DNA from 3 places in the Alteromonas sp. G4i35 genome. Region 1 is predicted to be linked to each of the others. Evidence: predicted binding sites of a transcription regulator. Region 1 holds the regulator's gene; each other region holds the start of a gene.

Region 1 (9,937 bases):
GCAATAGTCATGATAGGTGACAAGAAAGAAGAGATCCATAGGCAGCTAGAAGCACTGCGCATTGCTGTTGAAGAAGGAAGGGTGACCTACAAGACAGACACGATGAATTTATCGATCAGCGTTGGCGCAACATTTATCAAAGACACCTTTGAGGCGGATTTCAGCGCCCTCTTATCGCTTGCTGACAAGGCGCTGTACAGAGCCAAGGAGCAGGGCAGAAACCAAGTCGTATGGGATGAATAATAATAGTACGTGGCTTCGCCTACATTAAATATAAGCGTATACGCTCAAGGCGCTGTTGCTAGATTGATAAAGTTAAGTTATAAAAAACGAATATTTTATTAAACTTAATAATTAGGCTTGTTTTGAGCTTTTAACTAAAAAGCCGACATGCCTTTTAAATCAGGGACGATGTATGAAAACTTCGCGCTTGGGTTTTTCTGGCCTTTTTTCTCTTTTAGCTCTAACTGCGTGTGGTGGTGGAGGTGGCTCTGATTCTTCTCCACCTACAAACCCACCACCTCCACCTGAGCCGACAGCACTAGAAATTTTATCAAATCCTTTAGATTACTCAGAGTCACGACTAAACTCGGCGGCAACCACCTATGCTGATGCGAACTACAGTGGAGAAACGAAAGTCTCTACTGTGGATATCAGCGCAGTACAAGAGGTTTACATCACGCTCTTTGGTGACAATACAAGTGGCTCACCCTATGTAGATCAATATGATATCTACACCTTCCTAGATGAGAACGGCAACGTTGAAGGTACGACCGAGTGCTATGAATCAGGATCAGTAACATACTCAGGTAAGCTTGATGAAGACACGGGTAAAGGAACGATTACTGTAGACTATGATCAGTGCATTCAATATTACGACTCCACTCGGTATGACGGACAATTTTCGCTAGTTATTACTGACGCAGGTGAAAACAGCTCCGAAGTAACGTCTTATTTCACTACTTTGTCTATGCTAGACGGTGGCGTGCGCACAACATTAAAAGGCTACTTAAGTGTTGATTTTCGCTACCGCCCACAAACAGGTACGTTTTATGAAGAGACGAGGCAGTATCTTACTGTCACGCACAATGGTGAAACTTACAAGGTCAGTGGCACATCAGCAGAAGGGGTGACAAACAACACCTTCGTGTCTGAACTTAATGGTTCAATCTACATTGCGTCTAAAGGCAAATTGGACTTTGCATATTCTTCTGATCAGGGCGACCTTCCCTATTCGTCATCTGGCTCGCTGGTCGTAAAAGGAGATAAAACGGCTGGAATTGACGTTATTGATGGCGCTGTTCGCTATGGCGAAGATAACAACGGCGATGATATTTACGATGTAGGTGTATACTTTAATAATCTAACAGCGTTTGCCAGCGGAAATCATACTGGCCTTGCGCTTTCAGATATCGATGCGATATCCGTACCTCCTGTAGTGAATCAGCCTTATTACTATGCCTATGAGACTGTCTATACCACAGATGAAGTCACCGTTGAGCCTGGCTACTATCATGATTCAGATACTCCCGACTCAGAGCTGGTGATTTCGTTTCGCTGGTATGTAAATGGTGTAGTCCTTGACGATGTTAATGGTACCACGCTGCCACCTTACAGCGCAGTCTTCGGTGATGAAGTTAAAGTTACCATGGTGGTGTCAGACGGTATTAACGTTGTTGAATCCCAGCCTACTTTCGTTGAGATCGGCAATTCTCCTATGACGCTCACTGCATCGAATATGCCTGAAGTAGTAACTGCGGGCGGATACGTAGAGTTTACCGTATCGATGAGTGACCCAGACAGAGTTGACGATGACGTCGCGGGAGAGCTTATTTCAGCGCCTCCCGGTGCTTCGTTAAATGCGGAAGGTCTGATGACCTGGAATGTACCTGCGAATCAACTTTTCAACGCTCAAACTTATATGTTTAGTTTCGCTAGCTTAGACGGAACTGAATCCCAACAAACGCTCGAAATCACTTCTTATGCGGACAAGGCCCCGGCTTATGCTCGTACTACTGTGATGACACCAATTTATAATCACGGCTTTGCTATTGCTTCGACCAATGGTGTAAGTGAACTTATCACGGTAAATGCTCGCAACGTGGGCGGATTTTCGCTAGAAGGCAATACGCTTAAAAATACCTATGTGTATCCGTATAAACTGCCAACTAAAGGCGAAATTAGAAGCGTGCATACCCAAGATGTTGATGGTGACAATAATGATGAAATCTACCTTCTTACTCAACAGGGATTGTCTGTAATAAAAGACCGCGAAAGTAACGCAGAAGCGGTGTTTATTATTGAAGATAGTATTATTTCTGGCTTATTTTACGACATCAATGGTGACGGAGTTGATGAAGTTGCTTATTTATATGGGAGCGAATATTACAATGCGACTTCTATTGCCATTGTAGATGTTCGCACAGGTGAGCAGTTGCAACAGTACGATATTGACGGCGTCAATAACCTTGCTTTTGGTAACGTAGATGATGACGCATCGATAGAAATGGTAACGAACAATGGTTATGTATTTGATATCGAAAGCGGTGCCAACCAATGGCTATACGGTAGCGGGTTCAGCGACGCATTTGTTGTGCTGGGTGATATGAATAACGATGGTGTAGATGAAATCATCGGTGCCGATAGTTGGAATGATATCTCAATCTACTCAGCAGTATCGAAAAGCAGTTTGGCAACGGCGGAACATGGAGACATTTGTGATATCGCCTATAGTAAAGAAAGCCCAGCTACAGAAGGAATAGTGGTTGTCTCCGAGTGTCAGTGGGGACAAGTTAGAGGTTTTGCATTAGAAGCGGGACAAATCTCTGAGCAGTGGGCTCTTAACCACAACACTTACAGTGGCATGTCACTTCTCATTGACGATTTAGACAATGACAATGTGGACGACATTATTTGGACTGGTGATAATCAAATTTTAGTAGCGCAACAAGATGCCAACGGTGAATATGCCTTGTCAGATATAAAAGGTGCGCCGCGCGCGAGTAGATATCATGCCGCGGGTTGGGCACCTTATGGCGATAATGATGAAAGAGCCGTCTTTGTTAGCGATACAAGTAGTTACGAATCATCTATTCAGATTTTATCGGTAGATAAAGAGGATAACTTTGCGATAAGTGCTGAGGTTGGCGAAGATGTCTATAACTATAGCAAACCGGTCGTTACAGACTACAACAATGACGGTGTGGGTGAGTTACTAATAGGGGCACTGGATTATAGTTCGTCGTTTAATGTCGTGAGACTTACAGATAACGCTATTCAGTGGACACTGAACAATAATCAGAATAGTGAAATTTCGTTTATTGAAGCCATTGACGTAAATAACGACAGTTACGCCGATGCAGTTATTATTGAGAACAATCGACTTAAAGCGTTTGATATCGAGAATCAGGTGCTTATCGACTCAATCATTAACGATTTTTCAATTAATGCGCTTGCTGCCTCTGAAAAAGACGGTGTGCATTATTTTGCTGTTGGGGGCTATAGTTCGCTCAAGCTCTATAAAATGCAGGATGGTGAATTTGTTGGATTGAATGAATTGGAAACCAATTGTGACCAATTGCTCACGGTAAATTTTGATAGTGATAGCGAACTTGAATTTGCGTGTTTAAATAGAAACTACAACACCATCAATGTTTATGACGTGGCGAGCGATGCATTAGAACTCAAAGACGCTATAGCACCGTCATTCTACCCTCAGTATATAGCGGCTGTTCCAACGACGTCGTCTAATCAGTCGATTCTCGCTATCTACCAGCCTAACGAGAATGACTATTCGTACAATTATTATGACAGCATCGCATATCGCGTGGTTGAGGTTGATAATAAAGGCAATGTGGTGTGGCAAAGCCCTGGACTTGGGCTCGATAATGTTGAAGGCATGCGCACACGTCAAAATAGTGATGGGGAGCTGGAGTTACAAATTAGTAACCCGAACATGGCTCTTCTCGTAAAATAAGAGGAAAGCACTTGTCGTAGGCTATTGCAGATCGCAAAAGACGCGGCAAGTGCTTGTTATTTAGTTTTAGGTGTATATACTTACAGGAACTGTATGAACAGACAGGTCTTTTATGCGCCCACTCACAGCTCGACAAACCGAAGTTTTAGAACTTATTAAAACAACCATGTTAGAAACGGGAATGCCGCCTACTCGTGCGGAAATAGCCCGTCAGCTTGGCTTTCGTTCTGCTAATGCAGCAGAGGAACATTTGAAAGCATTGGCGCGTAAAGGCGTGATTGAAATTTTGCCTGGTACGTCTCGTGGCATTAAGCTCAATATCCCTCTTGATAACGACGCACAAGAAGAAGAAGGCCTACCGTTAATTGGGCGTGTTGCAGCCGGTGAGCCGATCTTGGCGCAAGAGCATGTTGAATCGCACTACAAAGTCGATCCTGCACTGTTTCAACCCCATGCCGACTTTTTGCTACGCGTTAACGGTATGAGCATGAAAGACATTGGTATTTTAGACGGTGATCTTCTCGCTGTTCATCGCACCACTGATGTACACAACGGTCAGGTGGTTGTGGCGCGTGTAGATGAAGACGTCACCGTAAAGCGTCTAGAGAAACGCGGGCGTGAAGTATTGCTTCATGCTGAGAATGATGAGTTTGCACCAATAAAAGTTGATTTGGCGACTGAACATTTTGCGATAGAAGGCATTGCGGTGGGTGTGATCAGAAACGCTGACTGGATGTAGTATTTTAGCTTGTTTGTATAAAAGCGGCGCGTTAGCCGCTTTTTTTATGTCTTTTGTTCCTGTTTTTTTCCTCAATCTGCCAACTTAGGTTTTATCCTGCCCAGCAAACCTGTTGGTTTTCTGCGCGCTTATTTTTATCATTACTCACGTTATTCTTTCTATGAATGCTTCAAGTATTTTCCATTTTTTATTTTGAATTTTGTTTGAAATCGACATTGAGTAATCGATTACTTATTGATTTCTTAACTAGTTAGTCGAGCATTTACTTTAACCCCGTGTTCAAAATGCCTGTTTGATTCCAAGGGCATCTCACAGCAATGGCTTTCTCTTTTTGCACGTGAAATCCCCCGCGACCATTTTAGTAAATGATTAAAAATTAACCACTTCGTTAAATTTTTAATAGAAAAGACTAGACGGCACGACATTATTGCGCAATTCTTATACAGAGATTAACAAAATAATAACAATGGCTCTAAATTTGTTTTACAAGTTGAGGTTATGGGTCAATCGTTCGCAAACCATTTGGTAGGGCATCGCGCAAATTAATCAGCGTCTTTGACCACGCCATTACGGAGGTGCTGAGTGAAACAACTAACGACCGTTTTCGTAAAATGGTGTTCTAGTATACCAATTTTGCTTTTTTCCCCTTTGCTTTTTGCGCAAGAAGCAAGCGAAGAAGCCTCTTCGCTTAATTTGAGACGCGGTGCTACCGACATCAGTGGGCAGGTATACGACCTCCATATGTTGATGTTCTTCATTTGTGTAGGTATCGCGGTTGTAGTTTTTGGCGTGATGTTCGCCTCAATGTATCTACATAGAAAGTCCCGTGGCGCCAAGCCAGCTAATTTTCACGAAAACGTGAAGGTTGAAATTGCTTGGACCGTTATTCCTTTCCTTATTCTTATCTTCATGGCGGTACCCGCAGCGAATACTCTAATTGCTATGGAAGACACGTCTGAGCCTGACATGACGGTGTTAGTAACAGGCTCTCAATGGAAATGGCATTACAAGTACATGGATAGCGATGTAGAGTTTTATTCTTTACTCGCCACTCAGCGCGAGCAAATAGAGAACAAATTCCAGAAAACAGATAACTACCTGCTTGAAGTTGACCGCCCTCTGGTTATTCCCACAGGTAAAAAAGTACGTTTTCTTATTACTTCTGACGACGTTATCCACTCTTGGTGGGTTCCTGACTTTGCCGTGAAAAAAGATGCCAACCCCGGCTTTATTAACGAGTCTTGGGCCAAGGTGAATGAGCCGGGTATTTATCGCGGACAGTGCGCAGAGCTTTGTGGTAAAGACCACGGCTATATGCCGGTTGTGGTAATTGCTAAAGAACCCGCCGAGTTTGAAAAGTGGATGGGCGAACAAGAAGAGATTGTTCGTAAAGCAAAAGAAGAAGAGCAGCGTCTACTTTCTATGAATATGTCTATGGATGAACTGATGAAAGAGGGCGAGCGAGTATACAACGCAACGTGCGCTGCTTGCCATATGCCAAATGGTGAAGGTTTACCTGGCGTGTTCCCGGCATTAAAAGGCAGCAAGATGGCACTAGAAGATCAGCAAGGTCACATTGACATCGTGCTGCATGGAAAGTCAGGAACAGCCATGCAAGCGTTTGGAAAAATGCTAAGTCTTAAGGAAATTGCCGCCGTAGTCACTTACGAGCGAAATGCCTGGGGCAATAAAACTGGCGATATGGTTCAAGCCAAAGATGTCAACGCAGTGGCAAACGGAAACTAGGAGCAGACAATGAGCAAAGCAACTGAAGTTATTTCGCCAGATACCTCTGCGCCTCATGACGGTCACCTACATGATGACCATGAACACCACGATCATATTCCTAAAGGGATAACGCGTTGGTTGTTTACCACTAACCACAAAGACATAGGCACACTTTACCTGTGGTTTGCCTTTATTATGTTTTTAGTTGGTGGTGCGATGGCCATGGTGATCCGCGCTGAACTATTCCAACCCGGTCTACAAATTGTAGAGCCAAACTTCTTTAACCAAATGACTACGGTACACGGGCTTATCATGGTATTTGGTGCAGTAATGCCAGCCTTTACTGGGCTCGCAAACTGGCTTATTCCCATGATGATCGGCGCCCCTGACATGGCGTTACCGCGCATGAATAACTGGAGCTTCTGGATTTTACCAGGTGCCTTTCTCATTCTATTGAGCTCGCTCTTTATGGAAGGCGGCGGCCCTGCTTTTGGATGGACTTTCTACGCGCCCCTTTCAACGACTTACAGTGGCGATTCGACAGCGTTGTTTGTGTTCTCTGTTCACATCATGGGTATTTCATCCATTATGGGTGCGATTAACGTGATTGTGACCATCTTTAATATGCGTGCGCCAGGCATGACCTGGATGAAAATGCCGCTGTTTGTATGGACGTGGCTTATCACGGCATTCTTGCTGATTGCGGTAATGCCAGTGCTCGCCGGTGCGGTTACCATGGTGTTAACTGATAAGTTCTTTGGCACGAGCTTTTTTGATGCTGCTGGTGGCGGCGACCCGGTTATGTTCCAGCATATTTTCTGGTTCTTCGGGCACCCTGAAGTGTACATTATGATCTTGCCCGCTTTCGGCATTATCTCGCAAATTGTTCCTACCTTCTCTCGAAAGCAGCTGTTTGGATACGCGTCTATGGTTTACGCCACGGCGTCGATTGCGCTGCTCTCTTTTGTTGTGTGGGCTCACCATATGTTCACCACGGGCATGCCGGTGTACATGGAAATGTTTTTCATGTTTGCCACCATGCTTATCTCGGTGCCTACTGGCGTAAAAGTGTTTAACTGGGTAGCGACCATGTGGCGCGGCTCACTGAGCTTTGAAATGCCAATGATGTTCGCTATTGCCTTTATTGTGCTGTTCACCATTGGTGGGTTGTCAGGGCTAATGTTGGCGATCACGCCCGTGGACTTCCAATATCACGACACTTACTTCGTTGTAGCCCATTTCCACTATGTACTGGTAACTGGCGCGGTCTTTTCCATCATGGCTGCGGTGTATTACTGGTTGCCTAAATGGACGGGAAAAATGTATGACACAGCTTTAGCTAAATGGCATTTCTGGTGCTCACTGGTATCGGTCAATGTGTTGTTCTTCCCTATGCACTTTGTGGGTTTGGCTGGTATGCCACGCCGTATTCCTGACTATGCATTGCAGTTCGCTGATTTTAATAAATGGATAAGCCTGGGTGGTTTTGCATTCGGTTTATCTCAGCTCATCTTTCTTGCCCTGCTTATCAAGGCATGCAAAAAGCAAGGTGAGCCGGTATCAGCGCAAGTTTGGGACGGCGCAGAAGGATTGGAATGGGAAATTCCATCACCCGCTCCTTATCACACGTTTGAAACGCCACCTGTCGTTAAGTAACGGTAGGTGGAGTTGTGAATAGGTCATTCCTTTCAACCGGCAAAAGCCGATGGGAATGACATTCACACATTGCAGGTGGTGAGGGAGATAAACGACTAAACAAGCGTTTACCAACCTTCATCTATGGATTTACCCGGAGGTCACGTGATGTCACAGCAAAGCGCAAACAACAAGATGGTTATTAAACTTGTTGCTATTGTCATTGGCATGTTTGGCTTCGGCTTTGCCCTTGTTCCCTTGTACGACGTATTTTGCGACGTTACGGGAATTAACGGAAAAACCGAAGGCACGGCTGCGGTTTATCAATCGGTTGAGATTGATGAGTCGCGAGAAGTGACCGTCGAGTTTATTACTCGCACAAATACCGGTATGCCCTGGGAGTTTCGTGCTGAAACCAAGCGCGTGAAAGTGCACCCTGGCGAACTTAATACGGTATCGTTTTATGTGAGAAACCCTGCATCAAGCAATATCGTAGCTCAGGCCATTCCCTCTGTATCCCCCGGAACGGCAGCACTGTACCTGAACAAGACTGAATGCTTCTGCTTCAATCAGCAGCCATTAGATGCGGGTAGTGAAGCCTATATGCCCATGCAGTTTTATGTAGACCCTCAGCTACCTGAAGAAATTACGTTTTTTACCTTGCAGTACACACTCTATGACGTCACAGCGCGAGCCAGTGACCTAACGACAACACCGAATCCCTTTATGGCTTCAACACCATCAAATGGCGAATAGGCCGAAGGGGTAAGGAGAAGAAAATGCAACCCGAAGTACAGAATCACGAATACCAAAAATATTATGTACCCGCACAAAGTCCATGGCCCATCGTAGGGGCCGTTGCTCTATTTCTTATCGCCGTAGGTGCGGGCAATTATGTGGTGCAAGCAACCAAAGGTGAAACAGGCTATGGCGGTCATATCCTTTTAGCGGGGATAGCAGTATTGCTCGTTATGCTTGTAGGTTGGTTTAAAAATCAAATAGACGAATCTATGGCAGGGCTTTACAGCGATCAGCTGGGGCGTTCATATCGACAAGGTATGAGCTGGTTTATCTTTTCAGAGGTGATGTTTTTCGCTGCGTTTTTCGGCGCCCTCTACTACGCGAGATTTATTTCCGTTCCGTGGCTGGGCGGCGCATCGAACAACGCTATGACCAATGAGGTCTTATGGCCGACCTTTGAGGCCATGTGGCCGCTGGTGTCAACGCCAGGCGGCACTTCCACACAGGAAATGAGTGCTGCGGGGTTGCCCACAATCAACACGGTTATCTTGCTTATCTCATCTATTACACTGCACTTCGCTCATGTGGGACTAGAGCAAAACAAACGCAAACAGCTAACCCTAATGCTGGGTATCACTATCTTACTTGGATGTGGGTTCTTGTTCCTACAGGTAGAAGAGTACATACATGCGTATCGCGACTTGGGGCTTACGCTTCAGTCAGGCATTTACGGCAACACCTTCTTTATGCTCACAGGGTTTCACGGCATGCATGTGACCCTTGGCACCATCATTCTAATTGTACTGTTTTTTAGGGTCTTGAAAGGCCATTTCACGCCTGAAAACCACTTCGCGTTTCAGGCGGGGAGCTGGTACTGGCACTTTGTAGATGTAGTGTGGGTCATGCTCTACATCTTTGTTTACGTACTTTAAAAGGAATCCCCAAACTCAGTAAGGCCTTGGGTTTGGGGTAATTAAACCGGTACCAATAGCGATAAGAATAATAATAACAATGACGGCAGAAGTGAGCACGCGTCGACCAATGTACTTACTCATAGGCCCTTTTGATGTGTCGTTTTTCATCATGATTCGCATCGCCATGAACAAGTTCACAATCAT
Region 2 (9,937 bases), on a different contig from region 1:
TTTCTTCCATTTCGCTAAACAGGCGTGCAGTTTCTAACATCACTGACGTACCAGACGCATTGTCCATGGCACCATTGTTAATGTTGTCTTTCTTTACGGTCTTGGCAAAACCAATATGGTCAGAGTGAGCAGAGAAAACCACATACTCGTTTTTAAGCTCTGGGTCAGAACCTTCAAGTACACCCACAACATTTGGGCTAGTGATGGTGTCGTGTACGCTCGTCTTACTGATATCAACCACACCGTTTAACGCAAAGCCTTGCGGTACTTTGTCGGCTTCAAGCTGTGCATAAACGTCATCAAGGCTCTTTTCTGCGCCTTCAAATAACTTACGCGCAGCGCCTTCACTCATGTAAGCGCCACCTTTAAGCTGAGAAAAGCTGTTTGCAGGCTGACCACTGTCGTCTAACCATGCCATACGCGGCGTATGGATGTAGTTCAAACGGCTTTGATAAGGGCGTACCTTTTCATTTTTAGGCGTTGTGATAGTGATCATGCCAATAGCGCCATTGTCTACCGCATACTTTTGCTTTTGATAGCCAGACGCAAAGTGAGCGCCCTCTTCTGATGGAAAGTCGCTTGGCTTACCAGCAAGCGCTACAACAACCTTACCTTTTACATCTAAGTCTTTGTAATCGTTGTGAGATAGCTCATCAGCCACAATGCCGTAGCCCACAAAGACCATTTCACCTTTTACATTAGCCTCAGTGCTAAGCAAGCTCGGGCTAGCTAGATATTCTTTCGGGTAGTCAAAATCGACGGTTTCGCCGTTTTGCGTGAAAGTAAACTTGGGAGACTCTTGAACCAGATTCGCTTTGCGAAACGCTACGTTTTGCATGTAGCCGTCTGTACCCGCTGGCTTCAAACCATATTTAGCAAATTCGGTCGCAATATATAGCGCCGCAATTTCATGGCCACGAGAGCCCGTGTCACGACCTTCAAGCAAATCATCTGCTAGGAAAAACAGGTGCGATTTGATTCGCTGTGTATCAGGGTTAAAAGCATTGTCTGTCGATGCGTGGTTATGGGCAGTAGCAGCAAAGGTCATTGCTGTCATTGCACTACCTATAAGGAGTTTTTTTATCATTCTAATTTCACCATATAACTAAGTGTGCATCATGGTAACGCAGTTAATAGGCGGAATACCATTAAACTGCTTACGTTTACCATGTGTTTCCTACCGTTGCTCGCATTTTATGAGCAAGGTAAAATTGCCAGTCGCATGCCGGCTCAGCTTCCGGGTGTTTTTATTTTTTTTAGTGAAGAGCAGCATCTATGTCAAAAGACGACATTCTTTACCGCGTTCAGTTCATCAGCAACGGTGAGCGCTATGAGTTATACGTAAAAAGCCTTATGCAGGGCGCTTTGTTTGGCTTTATCGAGATAGGTGACTTTGTGTGGGATACTCACACAAGTGTTGTTGTAGACCCTAGTCATGAAAGGTTGAAAACCGAATTTTCTGAAGTAACAAAAACTTATGTACCGATGCACAACATTTTGCGCATTGACGCCGTAAATAAAAAAGGTTCAGCCAAAATTACTAAATTAGAAAATAAATCTGATAAAGTAACTGCTTTCCCTAGTCCAATATATACACCAACGAAAGAGTAACCGCCGGGTCATTCCGGTGAAGGTTGCCGGAGACCCTTATGTATCGCTATGTTTTAGCAGCATTATTATTTATTTGCAGCGTTAGCTCATCTGCAAAGGACCTTAACGATGAAAGCTTGTATCAACTACTTGATGACATTTGGCAATACGAGCTTTCGGTTTCCCCGCTTCTAGCTTCTCGCGAAGGCGATACTTCACTCGCTCACGTATTACCAGACAACTCTCCCAAAGCCCTGAAAGCACAAAATGAACAATGGCGTACTTTTCAAAAGGCCTTAAGTCAGTATAAAAAAGAAGACATCTCTACTGATGCTTATATTGCCTTGCTGATGCAACAATATCGTTTAGCTAACTATGTGGACGAATATACGTATCGCGCGCATTTAGTGCCTATCAATTCAGAATATGGCTTCCACGGTGCAATGGCCTCGCTTCCTAATTTATCCACCTTTAAGCGCGTAGAAGATTATCAGGCCTACATTAGCCGCCTAAATGCGCTGAAACCTTATTTTGACCAACAAATTGCGTACATGAAACAGGCTCTAAAAGAAGGCTACACGCAACCTAAAGTCGTGCTGAAAGGGTTTGAGAACTCGGTGGCGTCATACATTGTTGAAAATGCCGAGGACAGTGGCTTTTATTCTCCATTTACCCGTTTTCCAGAGTACTTTACTGCCGAGCAAAAATCAGCGCTAACGGAGCAAGGCAAGGCTGCCATAACCAGCAGCGTATTGCCTGCGTATCAAATGTTCTACGACTTCATGGTAGATGAATACATTCCCAACGCCCGTGAAGATATTGCCGCGAATAACTGGCCTGATGGCGTGGCGTATTACGCCAATAGAGCCAAGCATTACACCACCACGGATATGACGCCTCAGGAAATCCATGATTTAGGGTTGTCTGAAGTAAAACGCATTCGCGCGCAAATGCAGCAAATTGTGGATGAGCTTGGCTTTGATGGCGACATTAACGACTTCATTGCGTTTTTACGCGAAGACCCGCAATTCTATGCCACCAGCGCTGAAGATTTACTAAAAGAGGCGTCGTTCATTGCAAAGAAAATGGACGCAAAGCTTCCTTCGCTCTTTGAGTATCTGCCAAGAACGCCTTACGGTGTAGCGCCTGTACCAGACGCTATCGCGCCCAAATATACAACGGGCCGTTACATTCATCCTAGCCGCGATGATCAGCCAGGATATTACTGGGTAAACACGTATGCCCTCGATAAGCGCCCTTTGTATGCATTGCCTGCACTGACCTTGCACGAAGCAGTGCCTGGCCACCATCTTCAAATATCGTTGGCAGCAGAGCTTGAAGACTTACCTATGGTACGTCGTAACACCTATATTTCAGCGTTTGGTGAAGGCTGGGGTCTGTACTCTGAGTTTTTAGGTATTGAAGCAGGTATTTACGAAACGCCGTACGACAACTTCGGTCGCTTAAGCTACGAAATGTGGCGTGCGTGTCGCTTGGTTGTGGATACCGGTATGCACACGATGGGCTGGAGTCGTCAACAAGCGGTTGATTATATGATGGAAAACACCGCGCTTTCAGAACACAACGTAAATACTGAAATAGACCGCTATATCTCTTGGCCAGCGCAAGCCTTGTCTTACAAGATTGGTGAAATCAAAATTAAAGGCCTTCGCAAGAAGGCAGAGAAAGCATTAGGCGAGCGTTTTGATGTGCGTAAATTCCACCGCGCCGTGTTAGAAAACGGCTCAGTTCCACTGTTTATCTTGGAGCAAAACATCAATACGTTTATAGAAGAACAAAAGGCACAATAAACATGATCGTTGCATTTGGTGTTATTGTATTACTTATCCTGTTTTTAATTTACTTTGTGCTGCGAGCGCAGAATTTACAGAAAGAGCTGGCGCTATTGCGTCACTCGAATAAACAGACCAAGAACAAGGTTACGTATGCTTATCGCAACCTTGTTCTTGTTACAGATGCGTTGGAGAAAAATCTTACTGCGCGTATTGAAAGCGCCTATAAAAGCCGCCTTATCGACCAAACTCAATACAATGCGCTGCACCCGCTTATGCGCAACTTTTCGACTATCGTCATGGCCTGTTGTGAGAAAGGGATGTCATTTGAGGAGTCACTGAATAAGGTGCTGCTTAATGAAGAAGTGACGCTTGAGGAAATTCGTGAGGTGGTGAAAGCACTCCCTAGCAACGTGCGTATGGTGTGGTCAAAAAATACGGCCGACGGCTTCATTGCTTTTTGCCAAACCGTTACAGCAACAGTAAGTGGCACGACTGCAAAGGCTCAAAAAGAACCATCTGAAGAGTAACATTTTACTCTACGTCCCTCGTTAACGCCTATACAGCGCTAACTGTATGGCAGGGTCGTCTGCTTTGCTATGTAGTAAGGCCTGCGACCCTAGCCATGTTCCCACTCTTTTAAAAGTTTAATCTTTTTACCTTTCCAAACTAATCAGTAAGTTAGCGCTTAAAACGACAAGTCAAAAACCTTTTGTCTTGAAAAGGGTTATTGCTGCACTATAATACTGTATAAAAATACAGTTTATTTTGAGTGCCATGAATAAATCGTTATCCGTGCTTAATAACCACCCGCATATTTGGCGGGCCAGAGATCAGAGACAAGGTGAAACCAAGTTTTCACTGGGTTTTCCGCGTCTGGATAAAGCACTTAACGGTGGCGTTACATCTACAGGTCTTGTCCGTATCTCTTCGTTAACCGGCATGGGTGAACTTTCACTCTTTAAACAGGTTATATGCCAACACCGTACGCATAAGCTGGTGGTATTTATTAACCCTCCCGGGCTACTACAGTCGCCGTGGTTAGAAAACTTGGGGCTTAAAGCGCAACAAGTGCTGGTAGTAAAACCAAGTTCTGAACAAGAGTCTTTGTGGGCAGCAGAGCAATGTTTAAAAAGTACGGCTTGCCATTGCGTAGTGCTGTGGAGTAATGCTGTAAATCAAAAAGAAGCGCGACGCCTGCAGGTAGCGGCAACGCATAATGATGCGCTGTGCTTGCTGTATACTCCACCGCAACAGCAGGCCTCACAGTTAGGTTACCCAAAGGCTAACATGGGGAGCGATTCACAAGCCAACCTGTCGAATGAAAGCGACAGTGCATTACCCATTACGTTGGATATTGCGCTAAAAGGTAAACCCCACGCTTTGGCGGTGAACATACGCAAGCAGCGTCATGGGTGGCCCAAAGATAACATTGTTATTTCCCATCGGTGGACCCCCGACAATCACGCCATTAAATGGGCCATGGCACACAACACGCTTTCCGATCAGGCATTACACTCTGTGAGCTAATGATGCTGTGGGCTTATATTTACTGCTATCAACTAACTTTAGACAGCCATATCAAAGCGGCTAGAAGTAAGCGTGCACATAGCCAGTTGTCGAAGCACGAAACTAACAACCAGTATTCAGCGTTAGCGTCGAATACTCCCGTTGCTGTGTACTGCAGTAAAACAAACAAAATTACGCAGTGTAATGATATTGCGAAAAAAGAAGGCATTGAAATTGGGCATGGGCTAGCCCAAGCGGCGGCGCTATGCCCTTACGTACATATTCTGCCTTTCAGTGAAGAAGCCGAAAAGCATATGCTGACGCAGTTAGCCCATCGGCTTTACCCCCTGGCTTCTGACATCGTCTTAGACAACCACATTCACTCGAATAGTGTCAGCGGTCTGGCAGTAAGGCTAGATAACCTAACTCATTACTATGGCGGCCATACGCCACTGTGGAAAACCTTAACTCAAGCTCTGGCTGAAGCAGATATTCGTTATCATTTTGCTAGCGCATGGACAATTGAGGCCGCAAAAGTATTAGCGCTTCATAAATTTAATACCTACTTACATACATCCGATGACATAAAAAAAGCGCTAAGTGCATGCCCGCTTTCTATTACGGCTCTATCTCCCAAAGTCATTGACTCATTGGCAAGGGTGGGCGTTTCCTGCGTACAACAGCTACTGGCCATGCCGGTACAAGAACTGGGTCGGCGCTTTGACAATAACACTATTATGTATCTTACTGCGTTAAGGGGAGAAACCTTTCCACGCGTTACGTTATTTAGGCCTTTGGAGCACTTCGATAACTTTATCCTATTGCCTTTTGATATTGAAAACACGCAGCACCTAACCCCTTTTGTCACCCAGCAGTTTGAGCATTTGTCTCACTATTTACGGGCAAGAAACTTATATACATCCAGCATCAGTGTACATATTCATTTCAGAGAAGCACCTGTAATGGATATTAATATACGTTCGGCACTGCCTCAGTCCTCAGTACAAAGTTGGCTGCCGTTGTTTAGTCTTAAAACTGAGAATCTGGTGTTGCCTGAGCCAGCTACAGCCATTGCGCTTACCTGTCAGCAATTTGAAGAAATGGATACGCAGAATGGCGACTTTTTTAGCGACAGATTTAACGATATTGCACAAAAGCAATTAATTGGGCGCTTAAACGCGAAGCTAGGCGATAACAGTACGTTTCAACCTCGCGCTGCCGACAGCCATCAGTTTGAATATATGACGGTGACGGAGTCGAGCACCGGTAACTGCACCCGTAATTATGCTTATAGCAGTGACATTACGCCCACCTTCACTTTTGATGTACCTAAACCGCTTATTCAGGCTACCCAAATTTGCTTTGGCCCCGTGCGATTACATAGCGAGTGGTGGCATGACAGCCCAACAAAGCGTGATTATTTCATCGCCCAAACTGAGCAATCCGTAAGGCTTTTAGTGTTTAAAGATGAAGAGAGCCGCTGGTGGGTGCAGGGCCTTTTTTGCTAGCGGTATGCGGTTAAAGAAAAAGGTAAAGGCAATATCATGAAATACAGTGAGCTCTTTTGCCAAAGCAATTATAGTTTTCTTTGCGGTGCCTCTTCCCCCGCAGAGCTTGTTACCACGGCTTCTTTCCTTGGTTACGACGCACTTGCCATTACCGATGAATGCTCAGTAGCGGGAGTGGTACGGGCTTTCGACGAAATTAAGCATCAGGGCCTACCGATTACGCTTATTGTGGGTAGTTACTTTGTATTTGATGACACTTTATCTTTTGTGCTGTTGTGCCCGAACAAAGCGGCCTATAGCGAACTATGCCGAATTATTACTAACGCGAGGCGTCGCTCTGATAAAGGTGAATACCAACTAGCTGAGTGGGACTTGCGTACCATTCGCCATTGCAAATTCATTTGGCTACCAAGCGGCAAAGAAGCTAAAGACAAGCATTGGGCTGAATGGCTGCAAAAACACCCTAGTATTGATGCCTATATTGGCGCTCAGCGCCTATTAGACGGAAGGGATCACCACAGGTTTGCGCATTACAATCATCTGCAGTCTGCCTATCCTTTTCCTGTTATTGCCTGTACAGGTGTACTCATGCATCACGCTGACAGACTGCCGCTTCAACATGTATTGCATGCTACTAACGTGCATACCAGTGTAGACAAAATAGGTCGGGATGCGTTGAGTAATGCAGAGCGTAGTCTGCGAACCGTACAAAAAATTAAGAAGCTTTACCCTGAGAAATGGATTGCCAATACCAATGCCCTTGCTCACGCTTTCACATTTTCTTTAGAAGAGCTGCGCTACCACTACCCTGCGGAACTTGTACCTGAAGGGTATACACCCACATCGTATTTACGGGAACGTGTAGAGGCCGGTATAAAAGTGCGCTTTCCTGAAGGTATAACCCCTGATATTCGCCAAACCATAGAAAAAGAACTTACGCTTATTGCCGAGCAAGAGTATGAGTATTTCTTTTTAACCATTTACGACATTGTTCAGTTTGCCAAGCGACAACGCATTTTGTACCAAGGGCGCGGCTCTGCGGCCAACTCGGTAGTGTGCTATTGCTTGGAAATAACCGCAGTAGACCCAAGGCAAATAAGTGTGCTGTTCGAGCGCTTTATTTCCAAAGAGCGTAACGAACCGCCAGATATTGATGTGGATTTTGAGCATCAACGCCGTGAAGAGGTCATCCAATACATTTATCAAAAGTACGGCCGGGAAAGAACCGCTATCGCGGCTACGGTTATTTGCTATCGCTTCAAGTCAGCGTTTAAAGATGTGGGCAAGGCGCTGGGCTTTAGCGAATCACAGCTTGATTTTGTGGTAAAGCAGATTAATCGCCGAGACAGCGTTATTCCGTGGAAATCCCAGCTGGCAGGGCTTGGGCTAAACCCTGAAGAGCCTAGGGTGCAGCAGTTAATTACCCTTACCGAAGCTTTACTGGGCACGCCCCGACATTTGTCGCAACATGTAGGCGGTTTTGTTATTAGCGCAGGGCCGCTCTACGATCTTGTTCCTGTTGAGAACGCCGCGATGGAAGAGCGTACTATTATTCAGTGGGATAAGGACGACATTGAAACCTTAGGCCTATTAAAAGTCGATGTGCTGGCACTTGGGATGTTAAGCGCTATACGTCGCGCATTCTCTCTTATCAATAAACAATATCCTGTTGAAACCAGTATTCCGTTCATTACTAAGCTTGGAGATGACAAACAAGTTTTCGATATGATTTGTCGGGCCGATACGGTAGGCGTTTTTCAAATAGAATCACGGGCTCAGATGTCTATGCTGCCAAGGCTCAAACCTCGTCGCTATTACGACTTGGTTGTACAAATAGCCATTGTACGGCCAGGTCCGATTCAGGGTGATATGGTCCACCCTTATTTGATACGCCGACACGGTAACGAAACCATTAGCTACCCATCTAAAGATGTGGAGAAAGTTCTGTCTCGAACCATGGGCGTGCCTATCTTCCAAGAGCAAGTGATTCAGCTTGCCATGGTTGCAGCTGGCTTCAGTGGCGGAGAAGCCGATCAACTGCGTCGCGCCATGGCGAGTTGGAAAAAAGACGGTAGAATTTTTGAATTCAGAGACAAGCTCATTAAGGGGATGACGGATAAAGGCTATGACAGTACGTTCGCCCACAACTTATTTGAACAAATAAAAGGCTTTGCAGGTTACGGCTTTCCTGAATCGCACTCAGCATCTTTTGCCGTATTAGCTTATGTGTCTTGCTGGTTGAAGTTTTACTTTCCTGTTGAGTTCTACGTAGCGCTGTTAAATAGCTGGCCCATGGGGTTTTATTCTCCGTCTCAGTTAGTTCAAGATGCTAAGCGTCACAACATACGGGTAGAAGCGCCCTGTGTTAACCAATCTGTCGTTGAGCATTCTCTGGTGGTACAAGGCCAAAAAAAACACATTCAGCTTGGTCTTAAGCTTATTAAAGGCTTAAGTGAAGCATCGTCTCAGCTTATCGTGGAAAACCGTTCAGACAAAAGCTACACCAATGTTGAACAATTACAGCAGCTATCGCTTAAAAGTCACGAACTAGAGGCACTGGCCAGCGCCGATGCCCTTCGCACTATTTCAGGCAATCGATATGAAACTCGCTGGCGAATTATGGATACTCAAACGCGTTTACCACTGTTTGATACTGACGATTTTTATGCAGATAAAAATGCCACACCGCTGGGTGCTGCACCGACCGAGGCAGAAAACTTACTTGAAGACTATGCCTCAACCGGCTTATCAGTAAATAACCACCCTATTTCTTTACTCAAGAAGCAGCATAAGCTTAAAGACATAAGCTGGTCCAATTCACTTAAAGACAAGACCAATAAATCTGTTGTAAAAGTGCTTGGCGCAGTAACAGGTCGTCAAGCACCAGGCACTGCCGCAGGTGTTACCTTTCTGACTTTGGAAGATGATATAGGCAATATGAACGTTGTGGTGTGGCAAGCTACCGCTCGTGCTCAGCAACAAACATTCTTAAAAGCTAAACTGCTACAGGTAAATGGTATTATTGAACACTCCAAAGAGGGAGTTATTCATATCATCGCAGGTAAGCTTATTGATCGGACGCCGTGGCTCGAAAAGCTGTCATTAAGTTCAAGAGATTTTCACTGAATATTTTACACCCGCAAAACGATAAATTATGGTGTATAGATACGCGATTTATTTTTGTATTAAAAAACTTCCTCTCAAGGAAATGCTTCAAAGATAATTTATTTGTATATTGTAAATTGCTGTAGTCATTTTGGAGTGTAGAATGATGCGATGTATTGGGCTTTTCATTGGCTGTTTGTTTAGCCTTAATATTTATGCAGATAAATATGTGATTGGCGCACAAAACTTAGCTTATTTCCCCCATTACGATTTTGCATCATCAACAGATAAAGGGGTTGCCTGGTCAATTTTAGAAGCGTTTTCTGAAGCTTCGGGACACGAGTTTGTGTATTTAAGCTTGCCTATAAGACGGCTTCAACTCGAGTTAGTTAAAGGTAATGTTGACTTTGTATACCCTGATAATAGAGGCTG
Region 3 (9,937 bases), on a different contig from region 1:
TTGCGGTACAGTTTGAATTGGCATTACTAATAAGGGTTTTATTTTGAAGTTTGCCTCTCGCGCTACGGCGATCTCTCCGTTTCTTGCTATGGCCTATGGCGAAAAAGCCACGGCACTAGAACTGCAAGGTAAAGATGTTATAAGACTTAATTTAGGCGAGCCTGATTTCGGCGCACCCGCGGCAGTGCTCGCCGCAATGAAAGAAAGCTTAAATGCCCCAGTTTTTCCCTATACCTCGGCGCTGGGCATGCCTGAACTACGTGAAGCCATTGCACGCTTTTATGAAGTTAAACATGGCGTAGCGGTAAGCCCTTCTAGAGTGGTCGTGACCGCTGGGGCTTCTGGCGCTTTACTTTTGGCAAGTGCTGCCTTGGTTGAACCAGGCGACAACGTGATATTGGGCGACCCTTCTTACCCTTGTAACCGACGTTTTTTAAACGCATTTGGCGCAGAGGTAACGCTGGTACCAACACGCAGTGAGGATAACTTTCAGCTAACCGCAACAAGTGTTGCCGATAATTGGAAGCACAACACGAAAGGTGTACTTATTGCCACACCTGCCAATCCTACTGGTACGGTTATAGATGCAGAAGAGTTGACTAAAATTGGCGAGTACTGCAAATCCAAAGGTGGCTTTTTAATTGTTGACGAAATTTACTTGGATCTATCGCTTTCGGCTGATCTTGATGTACGCAATGATACATTCGCTTCCCAGTCGACCTTGGGCACTGATACCAAACTTCAAACCGTACTTGCCAATGCGCAGCTTGAAGAAACAGTGGTCGTAATAAACAGTTTTTCCAAATATTTTGGCATGACCGGCTGGCGTCTTGGCTGGTGTGTGGTACCTGAAGCAATGACGCCCATCGTTGAAAAACTCGCGCAGAATTTGTTTATTTGCCCCTCTACCCTATCGCAAAAAGCCGCTCTTGCGTGCTTTACACCAGAAGCATTGGCGCAATGCGAGCAAAACCGCCATACGCTGGAAAAGCGTGCTTCCCTTGTTTTTAGTGCACTTGAAAATATGGGGCTTGGTTTAGATGCAAAGCCTGACGGTGCGTTTTACGCCTACATCAATATTAAGCACACAGGGCTAAGTGCAATTGAATTTTGTGATGCCCTACTTTCACAACATCATGTAGCGCTTACGCCGGGTAATGATTTTGGTGAGCACAATGCCAACCATTACGTAAGACTGTCTTTCGCCACTAGCATTGAACGCTTGGAGGAAGGGCTTTCACGGCTTGCTGAGTTTGTAGAATCATTAAGCTAACGCTTTTTTATGCTCACCATTTAATTTCGTGAATAGACAAATATTACCGAAAAAAATGATAGATATGGGTGCTTGTGCGTATATTGAGTAACGCATATTGATGACACGTGTCGAAACGAGATAAAACAGGACAAAACAATGAGTAACGAACGGGAATTTGATGTAGTTATTTTCGGTGCTACAGGTTTTACGGGTAAGTTAGTAGCTGAATATTTTCAGGCTCAGTATGGCAGCGATGACAACGTTAAGTGGGCGGTCGCAGGCCGAAACGAAGCTAAACTCAACGGCGTAAAAAAGGAGCTAGGCATTAGTGAAAGCGTTGCTAGCATTGTAGCCGATGGTGATGATGATGACGCGCTAAATGCGTTGACGAAGCGCACAGCCGTTGTACTTACCACTGTTGGTCCGTATCAAATTTACGGTGAAAAGTTACTTTCTGCATGTGTCGATAACGGCACCGGCTATACAGATCTTTGCGGTGAGCCAGCCTGGATGCACCAAATGATCAATAAATACGAAGCGAAAGCTAAAGAAACCGGCGCAAACATTGTGTTCTCGTGTGGCTTTGACTCTGTGCCTTTTGACCTTGGTGTGTACTACCTTCAAGAACATGCCAAAAAGCAAACTGGCGATGTCATTGAATATGTAAAAGGTCGCGTTCGTAAAATGCAGGGCACGTTCTCTGGCGGTACGGCTGCAAGTTTAAAAGCGACCATGGCGGCTGCGCACAAAGATAAGTCTGTCATGGCGGCACTTATTAACCCGCACTCATTAACCGATGGCGCGTCAAATCAGCCACAGCCCGATGGCAATAAACCTTACTTCGATGAGCAGTTAGGCACATGGGTTGCACCATTTATTATGGCGGCCATCAATACTAAAAACGTTCATCGCACGAACTACCTGGGCGGATATAGCTACGGCAAGAACTTTCAATATGATGAAATGATGATGACTGGTCCAGGTGAGAAAGGTGAAGCCATGGCGAATCACGTTGCCAAAGATAAGTCGCTTGCAAGTGATGATGGCCCTAAACCAGGTGAAGGCCCGAGCAAAGAAGAGCGCGAAAATGGCTTTTACGATGTCATGTTTGTGGGTACCGCTACCAATGGTGATATGCTAGCCGTATCGGTAAAAGGCGACAAGGATCCAGGTTACGGCTCTACCAGTAAAATGATTTCAGAATCTGCCCTTTGCTTGTGCAAAGACGTTAGTTTATCTGGTGGTTTCTTCACACCTGCGGCAGCACTTGGTAACAAGCTTATCCGCCGTTTAGAAGAAAAAGCAGGCTTAACGTTTATTATCGAGAAATAGCGATTCAAAAAACGAAGGCTGAACACAAATTGCGTTCAGCCTTTTCTCTCTGCGCTAGGTGTTATTGTTGTTTTTTAAGCGAGTACCGCTTTTAATGCTTTAACGCACGCGTCAGTTTCTTCAGGTGTCCCTACGCTAATACGTGACCATGAGTCGTACCCAGGCCACGTGCGCCCTACAACCTTTATACCTTGAGCTTTCATCTTTTCTGCAAATTTATCGTGCGGCATGCCCGTATCCATGTAAATAAAATTCCCTTGTGGATTTGGCGCAAACGGCTGCTTTAACTCTTTAGCTACTTTTACTAACTTTTCACGCTCAGTTTTAATGCGTGAGCGCATTGTGTTTAAGTTCTCATGATCATCCATACTTGCCATACCCGCTACTAATGCCAAGTAATTCACACCACCCATGCGCAGCATACCGCCCATTGTTTTAGCTTGCTCAGCAGGCATGATGGCGTAACCGAGACGCTGTCCCGCCATGGCGTGAATTTTAGAGAAGGTGCGGCAAATCACCACGTTGTACCCCTCAGCTACTAGCTTCGATTGCACATTAGCGGGGTAAGCATCAGACATTTCAATGTAGGCTTCATCGATGAAAACCTGTGCTTTCTTCGATACGCGTTTTGCAAAAGCGGTAAGCTTCGCCGCATCTACCATGCTCCCTGTCGGATTATTTGGATTACATACGTACACAGCAGTCGTATCTTCGGTTACTGCAGCTTCAATTGCATCTAGGTCAAAAGTCATATCATTGGCTAACGGCACGTAGATCACGTCTGCCCCCATAAACTCAGCGCCCCGTGGTACGCCTTCGTAGGTTGCCATAGACGTTACCAGCTTATTGCCGTTTTTGGTGATCCAGTCCGCATAGCCAAAAAGAATAGGTGAAGATCCATTCGTAATTACGATTTGCTCAGCAGATACGCCTTCTTGCTCAGCAATTTTTTGCGCTAACACTTCAACCGTAGCGTCGGTATAACGCGCTAGGTTTAAAAGCTCGCTTTGCATTGCCTTTGCGGCTTTTTTTGACGGCCCAAAGGCATTTTCATTCGACGATAGGCGAATAAGACCATCGTTTACATTTGGGGTAGCAGACGGGAAGTGTTCAGTTTGCATACCTGCGGCACGAAGGTCGCCCATAATACTGTCAACGCTGGTCGTTAGCGCTACTGCTCCTGCACCTAATCCCACTGACTTTAACCAATTACGGCGTGAAGAATTCACGGTGCTCTGTTGTTCATTTTTATTCATATTTCGCTCTGTCTTCCGTCTACATTCACTTTAGACTAAAGGCTTATTTTTAAACGCGCAATAGCATAAAAACGCTAAACCATTGACATAAATGCACTTTCTACGTGCATGTGGCGCACTAAAATTGACAACATAAGAAGTTTTAACGCGTTAAGTCGTTACATTACGGTGCAGCGTTATTTTGTCGTTTTTAGCGTTTGCGATGAATGACATTTTTTCTGATGTTAAAGGCGCAGCACTCTCTCGCTATTGGTTCTTCGCACTTGAAGCCTGCCTTTTATACGACTGTGTAATCCATCTATATAAATACAAAGTAAGAATTACGGCGAAACATTAATCGATTACTCAGTATGCAAAACAGGAGTTAAATATGGCTAAGGACCACGGCAACCAAATTAAAAACGACGACACTTACGAAGCCCTTCGCGAGGAAGGCTATAGCAAAGAGAAGTCGGCGCGGATTGCCAATGCGCAAGCCAATAGCGAACAAACGCCTTCTAAAGATGGTGGAAAAGGCAAAAAGTACGAGGATCGCACTAAAGAGGAACTGTATCAAAAGGCCAAGGAAGTCGGCATTGAAGGTCGCTCTAACATGAGCAAAGACGAATTAATTGATGCGTTACGCAATCATTAGTGGCGGATAGACCGCCACATACAAAAACTGGTCACTGTGGCGGTGATGATTACGTTTTATCAGTCACGCATAATTTGTGCATTTCGTGGCAAACCTCAACTTCAAGTAAAGATCTACCACCTCAATAGTAGGCGACTAGCTCTTCGCCCGCCCAATACATGACAATATTTCATGATAAAATGAAAATAAGTCATTTTTATTCATAGTTAAATCAACGTATAACGTGTTCATAGCTTTTACAGCAGTCTCACTACTCGGTTTAACTTTAGGAATAGAAGCGCATTCTCATGAACAACAACGTGAACACAGATTTCTCTTTTACTATTAACAGCGTTCAGTTTAATGAAGATTATCGCCCTTCAGACAACACACGCATCACCACCAACTTCGCCAATTTAGCTCGTGGTCAACGCCGCAAAGAAAATTTGCGCGATGCACTAAGCATGATAAACAACCGCTTCAATGCACTGGCTAGCTGGGATAATGAAAGTGGCGATCGCTATGCTGTCGAACTTGAAATTGTGTCGGTAGATATCGACGTTGAGGGTAACGGCAACACATTCCCAACTATCGAGATCTTACAAACCAATATAATTGACAAAAAAACGGGCAAGCGTACCCAAGGTATTGTGGGAAACAACTTCTCGTCTTATGTTCGCGATTATGACTTTAGCGTTCGTCTATCTAATCACAATCGTGGCCAGTCTTCGTTCAGTGTCCCTACCGATTTTGGTGATCTGCACGGAAAGTTGTTTAAGTATTTCGTTAATTCAGAAGCCTATAAAGCACATTTTTCAAAGCTGCCGGTCATTTGTTTAAGCGTTTCCGACAATAAAACCTACCGTCGAACAGAAAATCAGCACCCCGTTTTAGGCGTTGAATATCAGCCTAATGAATCATCACTAACTGAACAGTATTTCAAGAAGATGGGCTTAAACGTGCGCTATTTCATGCCACCAAACAGTGCTGCTCCTTTTGCATTTTATTTCTTTGGTGATTTGTTAAACGACTACACCAATTTAGAACTTATCAGCACTATTGCTACGATGGAGACCTTCCAGAAAATTTATCGCCCTGAGATTTATAACGCTAACGCCCAGGCAGGTTTAAGCTACAAACCAAACTTGAAAAATAGCGATCACTCAGTGACTCGCATTGTTTATGACCGTGAAGAGCGGACTCATCTAGCCGTTGAACAAGGCAAGTTCGTAGAAGAGAACTTTATAAAGCCTTATCAACACAAGTTAGCGCAATTCACAGCAAGCTACGCCTGATCCGTTGATTTAGATACTTGCGACATTCAAACCGCACACGTTGCGACAACAAAACTATGATAAGGGCAGTACGTTCTGCCCCTCGCGCATCCATACAAATTATTGATTAGAAAAAAGCGAATCACATGAAAAAACTACTCCCCACTTCTATTGCAGGCAGTCTTCCAAAACCATCGTGGCTTGCACAGCCTGAAACCCTGTGGTCGCCGTGGAAGCTAGAAGATGAAGCATTAGAGGAAGGCAAAAAAGACGCGCTTCGCGTTACGCTTCAGGAACAAGCCCTATCAGGCATCGATATTGTGTGTGACGGTGAGCAAACCCGTCAGCATTTTGTAACTACCTTTATTGAGCACCTTGACGGTGTTGATTTTGAAAACCGTAAAACCGTACGTATTCGAAATCGCTACGACGCTAGCGTACCTGTCGTTACCCAAGCTGTTACACGGCCAAAATCAGTGTTCGTTGAAGACGCAAAGTTCTTAAGGAGCCAAACTGATCAGCCCATAAAATGGGCGTTACCTGGCCCTATGACGATGGTTGATACGCTGTACGACGACCATTATAAAAGTCGCGAAAAACTTGCGTGGGAGTTTGCCAAAATACTAAACCAAGAGGCAAAGGAGCTTGAGGCTGCTGGTGTTGACATTATCCAGTTTGATGAACCTTCGTTTAACGTATTTTTCGATGAGGTCAATGAATGGGGTATTGCCGCATTAGAAAGAGCCATTGAAGGGCTTAAATGCGAAACTGCGGTGCACATTTGCTACGGATATGGCATCAAAGCTAATACCGATTGGAAGAAGACATTAGGCTCTGAGTGGCGACAATATGAGGAGAGCTTTCCTAAGCTAGCAAAATCTAATATTGATATGGTTTCTCTGGAGTGCCATAACTCCCATGTACCCATTGAACTGATCTCGCTTCTTAAAGGCAAAAAAGTGATGGTGGGCGCTATTGATGTTGCAACTGACACAATAGAGACACCAGAAGAAGTAGCAGCTACATTACGTGAAGCATTAAAGTACGTGGATGCCGACAAACTCTACCCTTGTACAAACTGTGGTATGGCCCCCCTTTCACGACAGGTTGCTCGAGGCAAGCTTGAGGCGCTCAGCGCTGGCGCTGAAATAGTAAGGCAGGAATTAGCTCAGAAGCTCAGTGCTTAATACGCCTCAAAACTTTTGTTAAGCAAGAGCATTTTGAAAGCGCACTAAAGCCCATATCAAAGTGGGCTCTTTCATTTCTAGCGGTTCAAAACAGTATCAGCGTTATTCTCATCTTTTCGACCTTATTTAAGGTTAACTCCCTCACATTATTTATAGTTTCCACAGAATCAAGGATAATTAAAAAAATCATTAAGAAATAAGAGAGAAAATATAGCACATGGAGAAGTAACGAATATTTAACTTATGAGCAACATTATCAATTACCTGATTTAAAACAGCGACAAAACAACTATTATTCACGTTAAAAAAAGAAACTTTAGTATACACGGTTTAAATTTACTCAGTTAGTGCAATATACGAGCAAAAACCTTCTAACTCAAAACTAAACAAGCAAATGAAAAACAAGACGAAAACCGCTTATTAAGTGCTCTAAAAAGACACTTTTCGACCACATGGTCAATATAAAAACAATTGTTGAACATTATTAATACAAAACTTAAAAATATTAATTAAACCTACTATTTATAAATTCTTTAAAATTAAGTTAACTCTTTCATAGCTAGAATTTAATTCACCGCAAAAAATTGATTTATTTAATACTAGATAATTAGAATGCGCGCCATTGCAACATAAGTAAAAACTACGCATGCAATTTGGCTAGCCCTTGCCTATTTACGGGGCGTTAACCAACAACAAGCACGTAAATCTAATTCACTAGGAACAATCCATGAAAAATATTGCAACTGCAGTTCAGTTAGCATTAGCAGGAAGTGTCGCGTTGACCTCAGGCAACGTTCTTGCACAGGACTCAACAAATGAAAGCGCTGACGTTGAAAAAATTCAGGTCACCGGTTCTCGTATCTCTCGTCAGGGCGCTATCGCTCCATCACCAGTAACAGCCATTTCTGGTGAGTCACTTCTTAATTCAGGTGCGATGAACATTGGTGAGGTGCTTAATGAGCTTCCTTCACTTGCAAACACATTCTCATTGGGTAATTCAGGTCAATTTATTGGAACTGCTGGTCTAAATATTCTTGACCTACGAGGTATGGGTACTGACCGCACGTTAGTATTGGTAGACGGTAAACGTCACGTATCTTCTTCAGCAGGCTCTGCAGCGGTAGATACCAACACCATCCCTACTTCGTGGATTGAGCGCGTAGAAATCGTTACTGGCGGTGCTTCTGCGGTTTATGGTGCAGATGCAGTAACTGGTGTTGTTAACTTCATTCTTAAAAAGAACATTGAAGGTTTCGACGTGAGTGCGACGCAAGGCTTTGCACAGGAAAACGGTTATAAGAACGATAAATACCAGGCATCATACGGCTTTAACTTCGACAATGATCGCGGCAACATTGCTTTTGCAGCCGAATACAGCTCACAAGAAGCTTTAGAGGCCCTTGACAACCCTTGGACTGCAACGTCGTATCGTAATATGAGCTTTGAAAGCATCATGGGATACGAGCGCAGTGAAGACCAGTTAAATTCAACGGCATTTCCTGACAACTTTTACACTGCTAATGCGGGCTACTACACACTAAACAACTCTGGCGTTTTTGGCGGCAACTCTCAGACTTTCAACGCTGACGGTTCAATTCGCGAAATCTACACCGGTGACCAAGTAGACGGTGCGTTCTGCGCAAACTGTGATTCGTTTAACCTGCGCCAGTTTACGCAGCTTCAGCCTGAGTTTGATCGTACTAACCTAAATGTAAAAGGTAACTACGAGCTAAACGACGACACCACAGTGTATGCACAGGCTAAGTACGCGCGTACTCGTGCAATTACAATGGGTCAGCCTGCTTTCTTCTATGGCGGCTCAGAGACAACCATTTATCGTAACAATGCCTTTCTAGATGATAGCGTTGCCGCATACATGGATGAAAACGAACTAGACAGCATTCAGCTTAACCGCATGATGACTGACCTAGGGCGCCGCACCGAAGCAGACGAGCGTGAAACTTATCGCTACGTGCTAGGTATCGAAGGCTACATTGGTGACGAGTGGAGCTACGAGGCATTTGTAAACTACGGCAAAACTGAATTAGAGCGTGAGAACCGCAACAACCTTGTTTTGCAAAACTTCGAAAATGCACTTAATGCAGTAACTGACGGCGATGGAAACATTGTTTGTGCGTCAGGTAGTGATGACGGCTGTGTACCGCTGAACATTATGGGCTTTGGTCAGCCTTCACAAGAAGCAATTGACTACGTCAATACTACATCAGTTGGCACAAGCAAAATTGAACAATACAACGCTGGCGCAACCATCGCAAACTCTGGTATTTATGAATTACCTGCAGGATACGTTGGCTTTGCAGCCGGTGTTGAATATCGCAAAGAAAAAAGCGAAATTGAAGAACCTGATAATGCAGCGGGTACCTTTTTCAACACTCTAGGTGAAGATAAAGGCGATTACGATGTATCAGAAGTATTTACTGAAGTTACTATTCCACTACTTGCCGATCTCCCTGGCGTAGAAATGCTGACATTTGATACTGCGGCGCGGATTGCCAACTACTCTTCGATTGGCAACGCGAAAAGCTGGAAGCTTGGTCTAGATTGGAAAGTGTATGAAGATTTACGTCTACGTGCGACAAAATCATCTGCACTACGCGCGCCGAACATCGGTGAACTTTATGGTGAAGCAAGCCAAACCTTCTTCCGCGTAGACGATCCATGTCGTACAGACAACCTTGCTGACTTAGCCAACGCCGACCAACGCATTGCAAACTGTGCAGCGTTAGGTATCCCTGCAGATTTCAACTCTGATTACGACTCAGCAACGCTAGAAGGCGTAAACGGTGGAAACATTGACTTGCAAGCGGAGAGCTCAATCTCTAAAACACTAGGTGTTGTCTATACTCCTAGCTGGTTTGAAGGCTTTACGGCTACTGTTGACTACTGGGAAATCGAGCTGACAGACGCGATTTCGTCTATTGACGGCCAAACAATTTTGGACCGCTGTGTTGACTCTGAGTCGGGTATTAACAACGTATACTGTGGCCTTATCGACCGTG

What was found. The regulator LexA, encoded in region 1, represses DNA repair genes until DNA is damaged. The targets are predictions, from matches to a motif close to TACTGTATNNNNATACAGTA.
Region 2: a site for LexA is predicted at 4,128-4,147, ahead of ACFI6L_RS19765 (recombinase RecA). Genes of this name have one in related genera too.
Region 3: a site for LexA is predicted at 4,140-4,159, ahead of ACFI6L_RS18105 (DUF7218 family protein). Genes of this name have one in related genera too.

The regions. Positions count from the first base shown of each region.
Region 1 covers NZ_JBHNZD010000009.1:122,347-132,283, forward strand. Annotated here, with positions in the region: gene ACFI6L_RS07455 (sensor domain-containing diguanylate cyclase) at 1-243, shown strand, start outside; gene ACFI6L_RS07460 (COG1470 family protein) at 416-3,976, shown strand; gene lexA (transcriptional repressor LexA) at 4,089-4,715, shown strand; gene coxB (cytochrome c oxidase subunit II) at 5,298-6,461, shown strand; gene ctaD (cytochrome c oxidase subunit I) at 6,471-8,099, shown strand; gene ACFI6L_RS07480 (cytochrome c oxidase assembly protein) at 8,247-8,834, shown strand; gene ACFI6L_RS07485 (cytochrome c oxidase subunit 3) at 8,858-9,751, shown strand; gene ACFI6L_RS07490 (DUF2909 domain-containing protein) at 9,767-9,937, opposite strand, start outside.
Region 2 covers NZ_JBHNZD010000048.1:593-10,529, forward strand. Annotated here, with positions in the region: gene ACFI6L_RS19745 (M28 family metallopeptidase) at 1-1,087, opposite strand, end outside; gene ACFI6L_RS19750 (DUF1820 family protein) at 1,276-1,611, shown strand; gene ACFI6L_RS19755 (DUF885 domain-containing protein) at 1,650-3,401, shown strand; gene ACFI6L_RS19760 (hypothetical protein) at 3,404-3,913, shown strand; gene ACFI6L_RS19765 (recombinase RecA) at 4,161-4,913, shown strand; gene ACFI6L_RS19770 (Y-family DNA polymerase) at 4,913-6,400, shown strand; gene ACFI6L_RS19775 (error-prone DNA polymerase) at 6,437-9,526, shown strand; gene ACFI6L_RS19780 (hypothetical protein) at 9,669-9,937, shown strand, end outside.
Region 3 covers NZ_JBHNZD010000033.1:594-10,530, reverse strand. Annotated here, with positions in the region: gene ACFI6L_RS18120 (aminotransferase class I/II-fold pyridoxal phosphate-dependent enzyme) at 44-1,273, shown strand; gene ACFI6L_RS18115 (saccharopine dehydrogenase family protein) at 1,412-2,587, shown strand; gene ACFI6L_RS18110 (pyridoxal phosphate-dependent aminotransferase) at 2,662-3,843, opposite strand; gene ACFI6L_RS18105 (DUF7218 family protein) at 4,214-4,477, shown strand; gene ACFI6L_RS18100 (DUF1852 domain-containing protein) at 4,777-5,751, shown strand; gene ACFI6L_RS18095 (methionine synthase) at 5,877-6,917, shown strand; gene ACFI6L_RS18090 (TonB-dependent receptor domain-containing protein) at 7,645-9,937, shown strand, end outside.